DNA from 2 places in the Marinobacter sediminum genome. Region 1 is predicted to be linked to the other one. Evidence: predicted binding sites of a transcription regulator. Region 1 holds the regulator's gene; the other holds the start of a gene.
The links. Region 1 encodes FliA, which starts transcription of late flagellar genes. Its sites were predicted from a motif close to CTAAAGTTTNNNNNNNNNNNGCCGNTAA; they were not measured.
Positions count from the first base shown of each region.

Region 2: the regulator FliA is predicted to act here: its motif matches at 3,532-3,559, upstream of KFJ24_RS08295 (methyl-accepting chemotaxis protein).

Region 1 covers NZ_JAGTWY010000001.1:721,587-729,574, forward strand. Annotated here, with positions in the region: gene KFJ24_RS03520 (uracil-xanthine permease family protein) at 1-529, opposite strand, end outside; gene upp (uracil phosphoribosyltransferase) at 532-1,170, opposite strand; gene flhA (flagellar biosynthesis protein FlhA) at 1,399-3,579, shown strand; gene flhF (flagellar biosynthesis protein FlhF) at 3,639-4,952, shown strand; gene KFJ24_RS03540 (MinD/ParA family protein) at 5,056-5,868, shown strand; gene KFJ24_RS03545 (RNA polymerase sigma factor FliA) at 5,900-6,643, shown strand; gene cheY (chemotaxis response regulator CheY) at 6,806-7,189, shown strand; gene KFJ24_RS03555 (protein phosphatase CheZ) at 7,210-7,988, shown strand, end outside.
Region 2 covers NZ_JAGTWY010000001.1:1,736,734-1,744,721, forward strand. Annotated here, with positions in the region: gene KFJ24_RS08285 (ketopantoate reductase family protein) at 1-850, shown strand, start outside; gene KFJ24_RS08290 (cob(I)yrinic acid a,c-diamide adenosyltransferase) at 864-1,421, shown strand; gene KFJ24_RS08295 (methyl-accepting chemotaxis protein) at 1,449-3,479, opposite strand; gene KFJ24_RS08300 (histidine kinase) at 3,603-4,490, opposite strand; gene ampD (1,6-anhydro-N-acetylmuramyl-L-alanine amidase AmpD) at 4,491-5,066, opposite strand; gene KFJ24_RS08310 (DUF1631 domain-containing protein) at 5,191-7,455, opposite strand; gene nadC (carboxylating nicotinate-nucleotide diphosphorylase) at 7,678-7,988, shown strand, end outside.

The DNA.
Region 1 (7,988 bases):
CCTTGGCCCAGACTGACATGATGATGGTCACTGCCAGTGAGGTCATGGCGATCCAGATCGCAGTATCGTAAGGGATCAGCTGAGTAGCACCGTCACCGGTGCGGCCGGAGGCCATGTGCACAGCGACCGGGGCAAGACCGAGACCGATGGTCATGATCACCGGGCCAATCACCACCGGGGGCAGAAGGGCGCGTACGAAGCCGGTTCCGCGAAGGCGAACCAGCCCACTCAGGAGGATATAGAGAATGCCGGCAGCCATCAGGCCGCCGAGGGTCTCTTCCATACCGAATTTGCCCTTGGAGGCAATAACGGGCGCGATAAACGCGAAGGACGAGGCCAGGAAAATCGGGATCTGGCCACCGGTGACAATGTGAAAGATGATGGTGCCAAGGCCCGCGGTGAACAGGGCGACGTTCGGATCCATGCCCGTGATCAGGGGCATCAGTACCAGGGCGCCGAAAGCGACGAGCAGCATCTGTGAGCCGGCGATGACCTGTTTCCAGACCGGGTCGTTGGTATGATCCTGCATGGTTACACGTCCTTCTGCTTGGTGCCGAAGATCTTGTCGCCGGCGTCACCGAGCCCCGGCAGGATGTAGCCCTTGTCGTTCAGGTGGTCGTCGATCGACGCCGTATAGATGGAGACATCCGGGTGTTTCTCCAGCACTTTCTCAATCCCCTCTGGCGCAGCCACCAGAACCAGGGCACGGATTTCAGTGCTGCCCGCCTTTTTCAGCAGGTCGATGGTGGAAATCATGGAGCCACCGGTCGCGAGCATCGGATCTACAATCATCGCCGTGCGCTGGTCCAGCTCACCCACCAGTTTCTCCAGATAGGTGCTGGCTTCCAGAGTATCTTCATTACGAATCTGGCCAACCACGCTGACTCGGGCAACCGGGATCAGGCTCAGAACACCGTCGAGCATGCCCAGCCCTGCACGAAGGATGGGGACAATGGTAATTTTCTTTCCATGGATTTGCTCGACGTTTACCGGGCCGGCCCAGCCTGCAATCGTCTTTTCCTGCAGATTGAAATCCTTGGTGGCTTCGTAAGTCAGCAGCGAGCCGACTTCCTGTGCCAGCTCACGAAAATTCTTGGTGCTGATGTCCGCCCGGCGCATCAGGCCGACTTTGTGTCGGATCAGGGGGTGCTTAACCTCGTGGATTGGCATGTTGTCACCTGTCTGTCTGGATTATCAGTTTTGGCTTTGGAAGCGCGATCAAATGGCGCAAGGATACCGTATCTGGCAGGGCGCGTCAGGCCGCCAGGGGAGAAAGCCGGAGGAAATCGGGTAAGGAGTGGTACGGATCTTGCGAAGCTACCTCCAGATGACGTTCCGGCGTCAGATTTTCGACCCTGATAACGCCTGCAGGCACAGCCAATCGGAGAAGTTTCCGGCATGGACAGAGCTTTAGTCCTTAACAACGTCAAATCCCTGACGCGTGGCAACGTGGGCATTCCTGTCATGCTGATGGGACTGCTGGGCATGATGATTCTGCCCATGCCCGCCTTCCTGCTGGACGTCTTCTTTACCTTTAACATCACGTTGTCGATTGTCATTCTACTGGTCTGTGTTTACGCCATGCGGCCGATGGAGTTTGCCTCCTTCCCGACGGTTCTGCTGGTGGCAACATTGCTGCGCCTCGCCCTGAATGTGGCATCAACCCGTATCGTCCTGCTGGACGGACATGAAGGCGGCGATGCCGCGGGTAAGGTCATCGAATCTTTCGGCGCCGTGTTGATTGGTGGTAACTACGCTGTCGGTCTGGTGGTCTTCGCTATCCTGATGATTATCAACTTCCTCGTCGTTACCAAGGGTGCCGGCCGGGTTTCTGAAGTCAGTGCCCGCTTTACCCTGGACGCCATGCCCGGCAAGCAGATGGCTATTGATGCCGATCTCAACGCCGGCCTGATCAATCAGGAAGAGGCAAAGCACCGGCGGTCTGAGATTGCCCAGGAAGCGGACTTCTACGGTTCCATGGATGGTGCTTCGAAGTTTGTGAAAGGCGATGCTGTTGCCGGTTTGTTGATTCTGGCGATCAATATTATCGGTGGTGTGGCCATTGGTATGCTGCAGCACGATCTTGATTTTGGCCTTGCCATGCAGCGGTATGCACTGCTGACCATTGGTGACGGTCTCGTTGCCCAGATTCCCTCACTGTTACTCTCTACCTCTGCCGCGATCATGGTGACCCGGGTTACCTCCAGCCAGGACATGGGGGGGCAGATTCTGCAGCAGATGTTCAGTGCGCCAAAAGCACTGGCCATTGCAGCCGCCATTCTCATTATTCTGGGTCTGGTCCCGGGTATGCCGCATGTGGCGTTTCTTGGTCTGGGCAGCCTGGCTGCCGGGGCGGCCTGGTATATCTGGAAACACGAACGTCAGACCGTGGAAGAGGATGGTGTGTTCCCCGGTCGTGGCGGTGCTGGTGGGGTGCCCCGCCCGGCGGGTCGTGACCTGCCCCCGGGTGGCGATGCCGGCGGCGATCAGAACAGGCAGTTGCCTGCACCAGGCGAAACCAAGGAGCTTGGCTGGGATGATGTGGCGACGGTCGATATTGTTGGTCTTGAAGTGGGCTACCGCCTGATTCCCCTGGTCGACAAATCCCAGGGAGGCCAGTTACTGAGCCGTATCAAGGGTGTCCGTAAGAAGCTCTCGCAGGATCTGGGTTTTCTGATGCCCTCGGTGCATATCCGGGACAACCTGGACCTGATGCCCAATGTTTACAGAATTACTTTGATGGGTGTGACCATCGCCGAGGCGGAGATCCACCCGGATCGCGAGTTGGCGATTGATCCCGGTCAGGTGTTTGGCAAGGTAGAAGGTATTGAAGGCAAGGATCCTGCGTTCGGCCTTGATGCCTGCTGGATCGAGCCCGACAAGAAGGACCAGGCCCAGACCCTTGGCTATACCGTAGTGGATGCCAGCACTGTCGTTGCGACCCACCTGAACCAGGTGCTCCAGAAGCATGCCCATGAACTTCTGGGCCATGAAGAAGTTCAGAAATGGCTGGATCAGTTGGAAAAGGTTTCGCCCAAGCTGGCGGAGGAGCTGGTCCCGACGACTGTTTCCATCAGCCTGCTGCTCAAGGTGTTGCAGAACCTCCTGAAAGAGGAGGTGCCCATTCGTGATATGCGCTCCATTGCCGAGTCTGTCGTCAACGTCCACCCCAAGAGCCAGGATCCGAAACTGCTGACGACCATGGCCCGCCAATCCTTGCGTCGCATGATTGTCCAGAGCATCTGCGGTAACGAGTCAGAGATTCCGGTGATTACTCTGGACCCGGATCTGGAACAGTTATTGCTAAAGTCTGTTCAACAGAGTCAACAATCCGGCGGTCAGGAAGACATTGGCCTGGTTCTTGAGCCGAACATGGTGGAAAAGCTGCAGCGTTCCCTGCAGGACAGCGTCCAGCGCCAGGAAATGCTCGGAAAACCGGCGATCTTGCTGGTTTCCGGCCCGCTGCGACCGGTATTGGCGAAGTTTGCGAGCTATGGAGTGGAGCGGTTACACGTGCTCTCGTACCAGGAAGTACCGGACAACAAACAGATCACTATCGTGGCGTCCGTCGGTCAGTGACCGGGTGGACGGCAAAGCGGCCAGCGCAACACGGCGTTGCCGGTGGAGGATGAAACAGCATGAAAGTAAAACGGTTTTTCGCTCAGAGCATGGCAGAAGCGCTGAAGCAGGTCAGCGAGCAAATGGGGCCGGACGCCGTGATCCTTTCCAATCGCCGGGTAGACGGCGGCGTCGAAATCGTGACGGCGCTGGACTACGACGAAAATATGGCGCGCCAGAGCCTTGGTGATAAGGCTCAGGAAGCAACCAATGGCTCCCGCCTGGCTGAGATGCAGGCGGATCAGCATCGCAGGCTGGAAGACGAACTTGGGCGGTCCAGGGATCGTATTCGCGAAGTGCGGGAACAACGGTCGAAGGTTGGTGCTTCCTACGGCGGAGCGTCCTTTGCCGATTTGCGCGAGGCGGCCTCGACCGGTTTTGCAGAACCTGAAACATCGGGTTTTGCGGCGCCTCAAAACGTTCCGGGTACAAATGGCTATTCTGATGAGCTGGCCCAGATGCGGGCTGAAATCAGTTCCCTGCGTGACATGGTGAGCGGAGGGCAGCCGGCCGAGCCGGCAAAGCCTGCCGGCAACGCGGTACAGCAACGTCTGGCCGAGCGTCTTTTCGAGTTCGGCCTCAGCAGCGAGCTTGCCGGTTCTTTGTCCCGTCGCCATAAGGGCGGGCGCCTGGATGAAGGCTGGAAACAGTCCCTGAAGATGCTGGCGACAGGTGTGCGAACATCCCGGCACGAATGGCTGGATGAGGGCGGTGTTTATGCACTGGTTGGGCCGACCGGTTCGGGCAAGACCACAACCATCGGTAAACTGGCGGCCCGTCATGTGTTGCGTCATGGTTCCGATTCGCTGGTTCTGGTGACAACCGACAGATACCGCGTTGCCGCACACGAGCAACTGTTTGTGTTTGGTCGTATCCTTAATGTCCCGGTAAGGGTCGTGGATGAGAGTCATTCCCTGGACGATATTCTGGACGAGCTGTCCGATCGCCATCTTGTTCTGATCGATACTGCCGGCCTGACCAGTTCTGACAAGGGCTACCAGGAACAACTGGCTGAACTGGCTCGCAGTCACCACAATATTCGGACCCATCTTGTGGTTTCGGCCACCAGTCAGCCGCGCATCATGAAATCCGTCTGGCATTGCTATAAGATGGCTAATCTTGCGGGCTGCGTGATGACAAAAATTGACGAAGCCCTGACGCTCGGAGAGTCTCTCGGGTTCGTTATGGAGACCGGTTTACCGGTGGCCTATTACACCGATGGACAAAAGATTCCCGAGGATTTGCACCATGCTGAAGCCATTCCGTTGGTGCGGCTGGCCGTGGAGCGGCTGAAAAAACTCCAGCAACAACAGGCGGTCGCAGAAGGGGCCTGACCTATTGAAGGCTGTCATCGGATGACGGAGTATACGGTGTATAAATCCGGCTTCGTTCTGATACAGCGAGCCCCGGCAAAACTGGTGAGAGAAAAGATTCAGTATGAGCAGAGCACGTCCGGTACAGGTGATAGCAGTTTCCGGCGGAAAAGGGGGAGTCGGCAAGAGTAACGTGTCGGTCAACCTTGGAATCGCCCTGGCCGAGAAAGGCCGTCGAGTGGTGTTGCTGGACGCCGATCTGGGTCTCGCGAATATTGACGTGCTGCTCGGTATAACCGCAAACAGAAACCTTTCTGATGTGCTGGCCGGAGAGTGCGACCTCAAGGATGTTTTGGTTAATGGCCCGGGCGGCATAAAGATTGTTCCCGCTTCCTCGGGTACCCAGCGCATGACCCAGCTCAGCCCTATGGAGCATGCCGGCCTGATCAACGCATTCAGCGAACTGGGGGATCAGATAGATGTCCTGATCGTTGATACCGCCGCCGGCATTTCGGAATCGGTTGTCAGCTTTCTCAGGGCTTCCCAGGAACTATTGCTGGTGGTGTGTGACGAGCCTACGTCCATCACGGATGCCTATGCATTGATCAAGCTCATGAACCGGGATTACGGCACCAACCGGTTCCGTATTCTGGCCAATCAGGTCCGAAACGAGCAGGAAGGCCGTCATCTTTTTGAAAAACTGACTCGGGTCACCGAGCGTTTTCTGGATGTGGCATTACAATACGTGGGCATGGTCCCTTTTGACGAAGCTGTCAAAAAAGCGGTACAACGTCAGCGTGCCGTCCTGGATGCTTATCCCCGAGCAAAAGCATCGTTGGCAATCAAAGCGCTCGCAGAAAAAGTCGACAACTGGCCACTGCCATCCTCTCCCCGCGGGCATCTCGAATTTTTTGTGGAGCGGCTCGTCGAAGTCTGAATCTGATCCAGTCAAAAACAAAACCGGATACATGACATTGACGAAAAACCTGGGAATCTACCAGCAGTCAGGCGCGAAAAGTGCTTCTCTACTTGTCGAGGAGCACGCCCCGCTAGTCAAGAAGATTGCCCTGCACCTCATGGCAAGGTTGCCGGCGTCTGTGCAACTGGAGGACCTGATGCAGGCCGGAATGATCGGACTGCTGGAGGCCGCACAGCGTTATAGTTCCGCCAAAGGTGCTACGTTTGAAACCTATGCCGGTATCAGGATACGGGGCGCCATGGTGGATGAGATCCGCAAGGGCGACTGGGTGCCCCGATCCGTTCACCGCAACGCCCGCCGAATTTCCCAGGCAATTAAAACGGTTGAAGACCGTCTTGGCCGTGAAGCCCAGGACCTGGAAGTTGCCGAAGAGTTAGGTCTCGACCTTTCCGAGTATCATTCCTCGCTTTCTGATGCCAACAGTGGACGACTTTTTAGCCTTGATGAGCTCAATGAATCCGGAGAACTGCCGATAGAAGAGACAGAGGCCAGTGATAATCCGCTGGATGATCTGACTTCGGGTGCTTTTCGGCGGAACCTGGCAGAAGCCATCGAGGATCTGCCCGAGCGGGAAAAATTGGTGCTGAGCCTGTATTACCAGGAGGAGCTGAATCTCAAGGAGATCGGGGCGGTGCTCGGGGTGAGTGAAAGCAGGGTCAGCCAGATTCACAGTCAGGCCGCATTGCGATTACGCGGGCGTCTGTCCGGCTGGCGTCAGGAGTCAGGCGCTTAGGCGACGGTTGATGTGTCCGGACCATGGTTGTCTGTAGTTTTTGGTAACCGATGCTTTACAACCACAACAAACATCAGACAATAAGCGTTTAAAACAGCGGCCTGGCTAGATTTCAAGCACAAAGGTCAAACGAATTCCGGGTGTTACTAACTGGAGGTCCCATTGGACAAGAACATGAAAATTCTCATCGTGGACGACTTTTCCACGATGCGACGGATCATCAAGAACCTGTTGCGCGATCTCGGCTTCAGCAATACCGACGAGGCGGACGACGGCAATACGGCACTGCCGATGCTGAAAAGTGGCAAGTATGATTTTCTGGTGACCGACTGGAACATGCCGGGTATGTCTGGTTTCGATTTGCTGAAAGCGGTTCGTGCCGATGAAGATCTGAAAACCCTGCCAGTGCTTATGGTGACAGCCGAGGCCAAGCGGGACCAGATCGTAGCGGCGGCCCAGGCCGGTGTGAACGGCTATGTTGTTAAACCGTTCACGGCGGCGGTTCTCAAGGAAAAGATCGAGAAAATCTTTGAACGTATTCAGTAATCAGAGATCGGATGGCTCTAATGAGCGATAGTAACAAGAACCATCAGGGCCTTGAACCAGAGGTAACCGAAAAGCTCCAGCGTCAGGCTGCGGACCTGTCTGAAAGCGTTCAGGCCGGCGATTACGCCAGGGCCATGACCCTGATTAATGACTTGAGCGAGGTCAGGGATCAGAGTCTCTATCGCGAAGTCGGCCGGCTGACGCGCAGCCTTCATGAGGCAATCCGAAACTTCCAGGTAGACCCCCGTAATGCCGAACAAAAGGAAGCACTGTCAAAAATGACAGATGCCTCTGATCGTCTTGAATACGTGGTTCAGATGACCAGCCAGGCCGCTAATCGGACCATGGACCTGGTGGAAGAGACCATGCCGGTGGCTCATACCGTTCGAGACGAGGCAGTAGCTCTGCGGGATGAATGGCAGCGTCTGAGGCGTCGGGAAATGCAGCCGGCGGAGTTCCGGGAATTGTATGGCCGCATTGATCGCTTCTTTGGCAGCCTGACGACCGATGCCGACACCATTTACAACAATCTCTCCGAGATTCTCATGGCCCAGGATTTCCAGGATCTTACCGGTCAGGTTATTCAGAGGGTCACGACGCTGGTGAAGGAGGTTGAAGAACAGATGCTTGGCCTGGTGGTAATGGCCAGTCATGTGGATCAGATCACGGGTACAGTGCATCAGCTTGATGATGCAGAAGTGTCCGCCGAACAGGGGGTTGGGCCCCAGATCAAGGCCGATGAGCGTGAAGATGTAGTCTCGGGACAGGACGATGTCGACGACCTGCTGTCCAGTCTCGG
Region 2 (7,988 bases), 1.0 Mb from region 1:
CGCCTCTCTGCCTGCGGGTGACGTGGCCTTTGTGCCCCGACCAGGCGCCTCAAGCGAGGGTCCAGTGGCGTTTCGCTTGCAGCAGCTCGACGGCTCGGTCAGCGACATTTCCGTCCCCTGGCTGGTGCCAGGGGACCCGGTTGACCTCCTGCTTGTAACGACCAAGGCCGGCGACACCCTGAAAGCCATCTCGGACTTTATTGACCTCTTCCCGGACAACCTTCCTCTCGTATTGTTCCAGAACGGGCTCGGCAGCCAGCAGGCGGTAGCCGAACACTGGCCAGATCGCCCGGTGCTGGCCGCCAGTACCACAGAAGGGGCAAACCGCCCAGATGTCGATCGGGTCATTCATGCCGGCTCGGGACAAACCTGGATCGGAGCCTTGAACGAGGAAGCCGGGCACCACGTCAGCCCCACAGTAAAGCGGCTTGCCGCAAGCGGCCTTACGATTCACCCTGAACGCGACATTCTAAACCGGCTATGGCAAAAACTGGTGATCAATGCTGGCATCAACCCTTTCACCGCCATCCTCAATTGCGCCAACGGTGAGATCCTGAGTTCAGAACTTTACCAGCAGAATATCGATTCCCTGTGCAACGAGATCGCCCGCCTCATGACAGCGAACGGTCAAAGGAATGAAGGCGCAGAAACGCTTCGGCAACAGATCGAGACAGTGGCGTGCAATACCGCCAGGAATACGTCTTCCATGCGTAGTGATATGCTGGCAGGCCGCAAGACCGAGATCGATTTCATCAACGGCTACCTGGTCCGCCTGGGCAACACCCTCGAAATCCCGACACCAGTGAACCAAATGCTGACTGAGCAGGTAAAACTACTGTCGCCAAATTAACAGGAGCACACCGATGGGCAATCGACTTTCCAAGATTTACACCCGCACCGGAGATGATGGCTCAACCGGACTTGCAGATGGCAACCGGATTGCCAAGAATGCCCAGCGTGTTGAGGCCATGGGCACCGCCGATGAACTGAATTGCCATATCGGTTTGCTGATCGAGACACTCGACAGCGACGACGAACTGATCGAGAGCTTACGGAGAATCCAGCACCACCTGTTCGACCTCGGCGGCGAGTTTGCGATTCCCGGCAGCCGGGTGATCGGGGATGACCATATAGAATGGCTGGAACAGACCCTCGACCAACACAATGAGCACCTTCCTCCCCTCAAGAACTTTGTTCTTCCCGGCGGATCGCCTGCCGCTGCCCAGTGTCATCTGGCTCGCGCCGTATGCCGGAGGGCTGAGCGCATTGTGGTGGCTCTGGGACACGAGGATTCAATCAATACCGCTTCCAGACATTACCTTAACCGGCTTTCAGATCTGTTATTTGTGATTGCAAGGGCACTGGCACGCCGGGATGGCGGAGAAGAGATCTTGTGGGAACAAAAAAAATCCGGCCTCTAAGGCCGGATTTTTCTTCAAAACAACGCCTTAAACTTTGAAAGCTTCAACCAGACGCTGAAGAGAAGCGGTCAGTTCGGACATTTCCCGGGAAGAGCCCAGCGTTTCCTCTGCGTTGGCAGCGGTCTTATGGCCCAGTTCACCAATCTTCTCAACGTTGACGTTCACATCCTTGGCCACAGCCGATTGCTCTTCCGCCGCCTGGGCAATCTGGTGACTCATATCAACAATAATGGCGATACCACGGGCAATACGATCAAGCGCCTCGGTAACCTGACCGGACTTCTGAACCGTCGTTTCAGTCACATCACGGCTGTTGGTCATTGCAGATACAGCGTCCTTAACACCGCTCTGCAACCGTGAAATCATACCCTCGATCTCTTCGGTGGATTTGTGAGTACGCTGAGACAATGAGCGCACTTCATCTGCAACAACCGCAAATCCCCGCCCCTGCTCACCGGCGCGCGCTGCTTCGATAGCCGCATTCAGGGCCAGCAGGTTGGTCTGTCCGGCAATGGCTTTGATCTCAATCAGCACCTGGCTGATGTTATCGCTATCCTTACTGACCCGGTTGATCACATCGACCGCCCCGGAAATCTCCGTGGCCAGGCGGTTAATAGTCTCCACAGTATCTGCCACCACTTCCCGGCCAGTCTCCGTGTCACTCTCAGCGGTGCCGGCGCTGTCGGCCACTCTGTGAGCACTCTCCGTCACTTCGTGAACTGCCTCTACCATCTGGTTCATGGCCTCATTGATCTGGCCACTCTCCTCCATCTGGCGGGCAACCGCTTCGCTGTTCGCCGAAGCGGTATCCTTTACCCTGGCTGCCTGCTGATCAACATCTGACGTCGTCCGACTGACCGAGCGAACCAGTTCGGCAATACGGTCGGTCATGTTATTGAACTCGCTGGTCAGCTCTCCCAGCTCATCCCGGTTACGCAATTGAATATGGGTGGTCATATCGCCTGCTGCCACGTTGCGGGCCGCCTCGGTAAAGCGATTAATGGCTGTACGAACAGACATGAAGAAGCCGACATACAGGTAAACCACAACAAGCAGAATCGCTAACAATGCAACCACGATCAAGCGACGCTGGTTCACCTCCCGCTCCAGCCGCGAAGACAGGTTGTCGCTCACCGTATCGAAAATCACTGTGCTAAGCGCATCATAATGCTCCAGTTGCGTGTTAATCAGCGCATCATATTCTTTCCAGGGCATCTCAAGACGCATCGGGGTAATAACGTTCAGGTCCAGGGCATCGCGAACCGCCATCAAACTGTCGTTCACCCGTTCGATGGTGCCGGAAGCCTCTTCGGCCAGGCGCTGCGAGGCATCCGTCGATACTGAAAGTGCCGGCAACAACAGAGAAGCCCGGTTAGTAAGCTGATCGTAAATACCGTTAAGTGTCTCGCTAAGCGCATAACCAACCTGCCCTTCAACAAGCGCGAATATGCCATAGGCACGGGCACGCCCTATAACGGCCCGGGTCTCTGGAAGAGATTCCTGAAGCAGCCCCAGAAGGAGAAGGTTTTCCCGGGATGCGCCCTGACTCAACCCGGAAATTTCGATCGTTGCGGGCAACAGGGCAAGCACCTTTTGCACGAATTCCTGATAGTACTTGAACTGGGGATCGATACTGCCCTGGTAACTGTCATCCGATTTCAGCGCATCCCAGTCCTGCCTGAGCGACGCGACCTGTTCCGCCCATGCCCCCGATGTATCGAAAGATCGCGGCTCCGAAGCCAGAGTCTCAAAAGCAGCATCGATCCGCTCAGCCGCCTTTCTCGATTCGGCCAGCAATTGGTCCTGATTCTTGAGAACTCCCGGTGCCTGATAGTCACGATAGTCAATGGATGCCGCCAACAACTGCTCTGCACTCTGCAATTGCTCAAGCCCCTCCACGCCACGGGTCATGGTTCGCACCGATTGATTGAGCTCGGTCATCACCAGCCAGGACAATCCGCCAATGGGTAACAGGAAAAGTATACTGATGAGGCTGAACTTGTAGACCATGGGCAGCCGGTTCATCAAAGCTATGGCGGGATTAATGAGTCGCTTCACGTTTGCCCTCTCGCTGGAACCTTAACAACTGAATTGTTGTTCTTTTTTTCTATTGTCGCCTAACGCCCTAAATACTAAAGTATTATTTGTTATTGAAATGTAATCGCTATTAACTTTGTGAGTTCAGACAATTCCCGAAATCACAAGCAACGCGAGCAAACATATCCATACCAGCATGCTCCGGTTGAGCAAATCCCTTATCGCACTCAGGCTACGCCCTCCAAAGTCAGTCCATTCCTCAGGATGAATCCGCGAAAATTTGGCGGGATCCAGCGCATAACCGGTTAACGACCCATTGGCGGAAATCATTAGGACGTCCCCTGCGTTTTTCCTTATTCCGGTGAAGGTTGAGCGGGTTTCCCGAAGCCAGCCCGCAAGATCCCCGGCAACACCAAAGGTCAGTGAAAGCAGCCGGGACGGTATCCACGCCATCAGTTCTGCCAGGCGCGCAAACCGGGGTCTGGCCGCCGCATGAGGCCATTGTTCGGCCAACGCGACCAGCCCGCGAGCCAGAACTGCAAACCCGATACCGCCGACCACATACCAGAAGCCAACCAGGAAGAAACGCTGAAAAACAGCCAGCATCATCGCCTTCGAAAAGGACAAATGCATGGCCTCGGGAGACACAGCTGCCCCTCTTTCTTCCGCCGGCAAGCGGTCCTGGATGTAGTGCCATGCCGCCTGCATATCTCCGCGATGCCAGGAATCTGCGTAGACACGCAAAGCATGCCGCCAGCCGGGCACGCCCATCATCAGGGTCAGAACCAGGAACTCAAGCGGATACCCGGCCAACCTCCAACCCGAGGCATCAAGAATATATACAGCCAACCCCAAAAGCAGCGCCGGCAGGGTAACCAGAGCCAGGCCGGCGGTCATTCCGGTCTCATGACCTGCCTCTACTTTCGCGGCCTGGCGAAACCAATGCCGCCAGAGTTTATCGCCGGAGAGCTTGTCGAGAGTATCGAGCCTTCGCCGCAGCATATAGGCCAGCAAAAAAACGATCAGAACCATTCAGGCACCCTCCTCTGTGGGAGATGAATTGGCTAGCAACGCCTGGAAGTGCTTCCAGTCAAAAGCAGGCCCGGGATCCGTTTTCCGCCCGGGGGCGATATCACAATGTCCGGTCAGGCGTTCGGGAGTAATCTCAGGCCAGGCCGCCATCGCAAGATGCGATACCTTCGCCAGCGAGCGGTATTGGGCGTCGGTATAGGGAATCTCATCGGTTCCTTCCAGTTCAATACCAATTGAGAAGTCATTGCACTCCTCCTCGCCCTGGAAACAGGAGCGGCCGGCATGCCAGGCACGCTCCAGCAAACTGACAAACTGTATCAGGGAGCCGTCACGCCTTATGAGTATGTGCGCTGAAACCTGGATGTCTGCGAGGGTTTCAAAATAGGGATGGGCAGAGCAGTCGAGGCGGTTACAGAAGAACTCCTCAATCTCGGGGCCACCAAACTGCCCCGGCGGCAAGCTGATGTTATGAACCACCAGCAAACTGATAGAAGCGCCTTCTGGCCGGGGACCGAAATTGGGGGAAGGACACCAGTGCGAGCCGGGCACTCTGCCGGTTGAGCGAAGCGTTTTGATGTCGTCAGCAGAGACGGCCTGACGGACTGGGACGACGTCTGAATCGGGCAAGGTAAATCCAAAGGTATCAGGGCGTTAGAGCATGCCCTGATTGAAGCACAAAGTGAACGGAGTTACTACGCCTTTAGTCCTTGCGACTGCTACGAAGGTTATCAATGATGGATTCCAGCGCCCTGTCGAAAATCAGGCCATCATCCAGCATGCTGATGTCACCCTCGGCCAGAGCCAGGCCAAGTTCGTGGCGATGATATTCCGCAACTTTGGCGCCGCTCCGGTTGACGAAAATGTACTTACCAGTCGCCTTTATGAAGGCTGCCAGTTTGCATCGCACTTTGCCGCCTTCTTTGGATAACTCGATCCATGAACCAACCCGGAGGCTATCAGCACGATCAAGCCATTGAGGGGGAACCGCTTCCGCGCTTGCGGCTGGAGCATCAGCTGACGCTGCCACGTCTGGGGCTTCAACGGCGTAAGCCGGTTCGTTCAGGGGCTCGACCGGCGATTCGCCGCCATTCGGTTTGGTGTCCGGGCTATAGGTCCTGGAGGCAGGCTCATCAGCAGACGACTCAGAGCGGGACGGTGCGGTGACCAGCCGCTGGAATACATCAACGTGAACAAGCTCCAGATCCCGAATAATCGAGTCGGTGGCAAACGGATCCCAGGAAATATCCTGTAGTGCCTTGCGCAAGTCATCAACGATTGAGGGGATCGCGCGAAGCAAGTCACTCCGGGTGGAATCGGTTAATGGCCTTGGATCTACGCTCCAAACCAGGCGCTCTGTCAGGCTTCGCGCCTCGCTCCAGCGCTCGCTGCCCTCACCTTCCCGTAAGACAACCCACTGCAGATACTTGGACCAGGCCTCGTTCAAGAGCTCACTGACCGGTTCCGGAACGTCCCGGTCAGAAAGCTGATCCCGAACAAGCTGGTTAGCCGCCTCGGACGCCTGTTCCTGTTTGGCTCGGCCTTCCTCCGCGTCCCGCAGCCTCTGCTCAACCAGTTCCCGGCGACGCCGGTCAAGGTCCATGAAGTGCCGGAAGTCGTCCAGGAGCTCCTCGAATAAATGAACATTGTCGGTGAACTCATTCAGAACCCTGTCCACCACTTCTTCGATTTTTTCGCGCAGCAGATCCCGCTGACCGGCACGTTTTTCACCCCAGCCAATGGCTGAGAGCGCCAGTTCATTGAGAAGTTTTCGTACGGGATGCCCTCCCCGATTGAAAAAGTTTTTGTCACTCAGGGCGACTTTGAGAACGGGGATTTGCAGCCGACCAATCAGAGATTTCATAACCGGATGCAGCTGGCGGTCTTCAAGAATAAAGTCAAACAGCATAGCCACAAGATTGATGACATCGCTGTCTACCTGACCCAAATTCAGGGCCTTGCCGCTTTCCGGCTGCATCACCGGCTTCAGCTGGTCACTGAGCGCGACTACCTGTTCCGGGCCCCACTGACCGGAAGCTGCCTGGACCTCGCTCAAGCGAGCGATCAGACGATCCGTATCCATGTAAGCCCCACCGGACGGGACAGGACTGCTGCCACTATCACCACCCTGATGGAGCAGTGCGCTCAGTTCCGAGAACGTCGCATGGGAACCACCAACTCCGCTCTGATCACCGGCAACAGTAGCTTTTGGAGCGCTGGTATTCAAAGGCGGCACGCCTTTACTGGCAGAGCCCTGACCAGACCGGCTCTTACCTGCAGGAGGGCGCTTCATGTCCGGCATGACACCCTCGGCAATCAACGTCTGGTTGGCTTCCTGGTAAAAATCACCGAGGACATCGACCAACAAACGGTCAAATAACTTGAGTACCACGAGCTTGGCGCGGATATCAATGTCGAGGTCTGCGCAGGCTTCTGCCAGCCCGCCACAAATGACCTCCGGGCTAAGGGGCATCTGACTGTCCACAAGTTCGATCCGCGGAACAAGATGGCTGACCCGGATAGTCAGGAGGCGAACCTGGTCGGAATAGCGGGTGCGGAGCTTATTGATCAGATTATCGATAGCCACCTGCTGTTCCAGTTGAGAATGATCAACAAGACTCAGGGAGTCCTGATCAATCTCATCAAGTGCGCCGGAAGAGTAGCGGGGTTTGAATTTGCCAATGTCATTGAATGCCTGGCTGACATATTGCAGCACAGAAACAACCATTGCCTTTCGACGAAGGCGCAGCTCCCGCATGGCATCAAAATAGGCGGTCTGATCGATATTTGAACCAGCGCGATCTGCCAGCTCAAACAGGGCATCGTCCGCACGATCAAAGAAGTTGGCCAGCACACTTTTCAGGGAGTGCCCCGATGCGTCACGTAGACGAACCATTGCCGGCGGCAGGGAAAACCGCTTCAAGGCCTGTTGGCCCGAAAAACTGACAACGTTGTTATCGTGCGCCATTAAGCTGCTCCGGATCTGACTCGCGCGAAAGCATGATACTTTCCTGATTCCACATGATACGAGCTACCTGCGTCACCATGTGTCAGAAATTGTCACCTTTTGTGTAGATCAGACGCCCGTCACAGTTTAGCAGTTCCCTCTAAGTGTTTGGCGAATCGGGGCCTGGCCTATAGAATCCTCTCGGTATCCACGTTTCAACCTGACACCACCGGACCCATCACCATGATCCCTGCAGAACTTCTACGCCAGTCCCGAGTTGAAAATGTTGCCCAGAGCCTGCGCGAAGACATTGGCGACGGCGATATAACGGCAAAATTGATTCCCGCAGACAAGGCCGCGACGGGGTCGGTTATTACCAGAGAGCGAGCGACCATCGCCGGCTGTGAATGGGTCAACGAGGTATTCCGTCAGGTCGATCCAGCTGCGGAGCTCGACTGGCAGGTCCAGGATGGCGACAAGGTGTCAGAGGGCCAGGTACTGTTCCGCATGCAAGGGTCTGCCCGAAGCTTGCTGACCTCAGAGCGCGCAGCGTT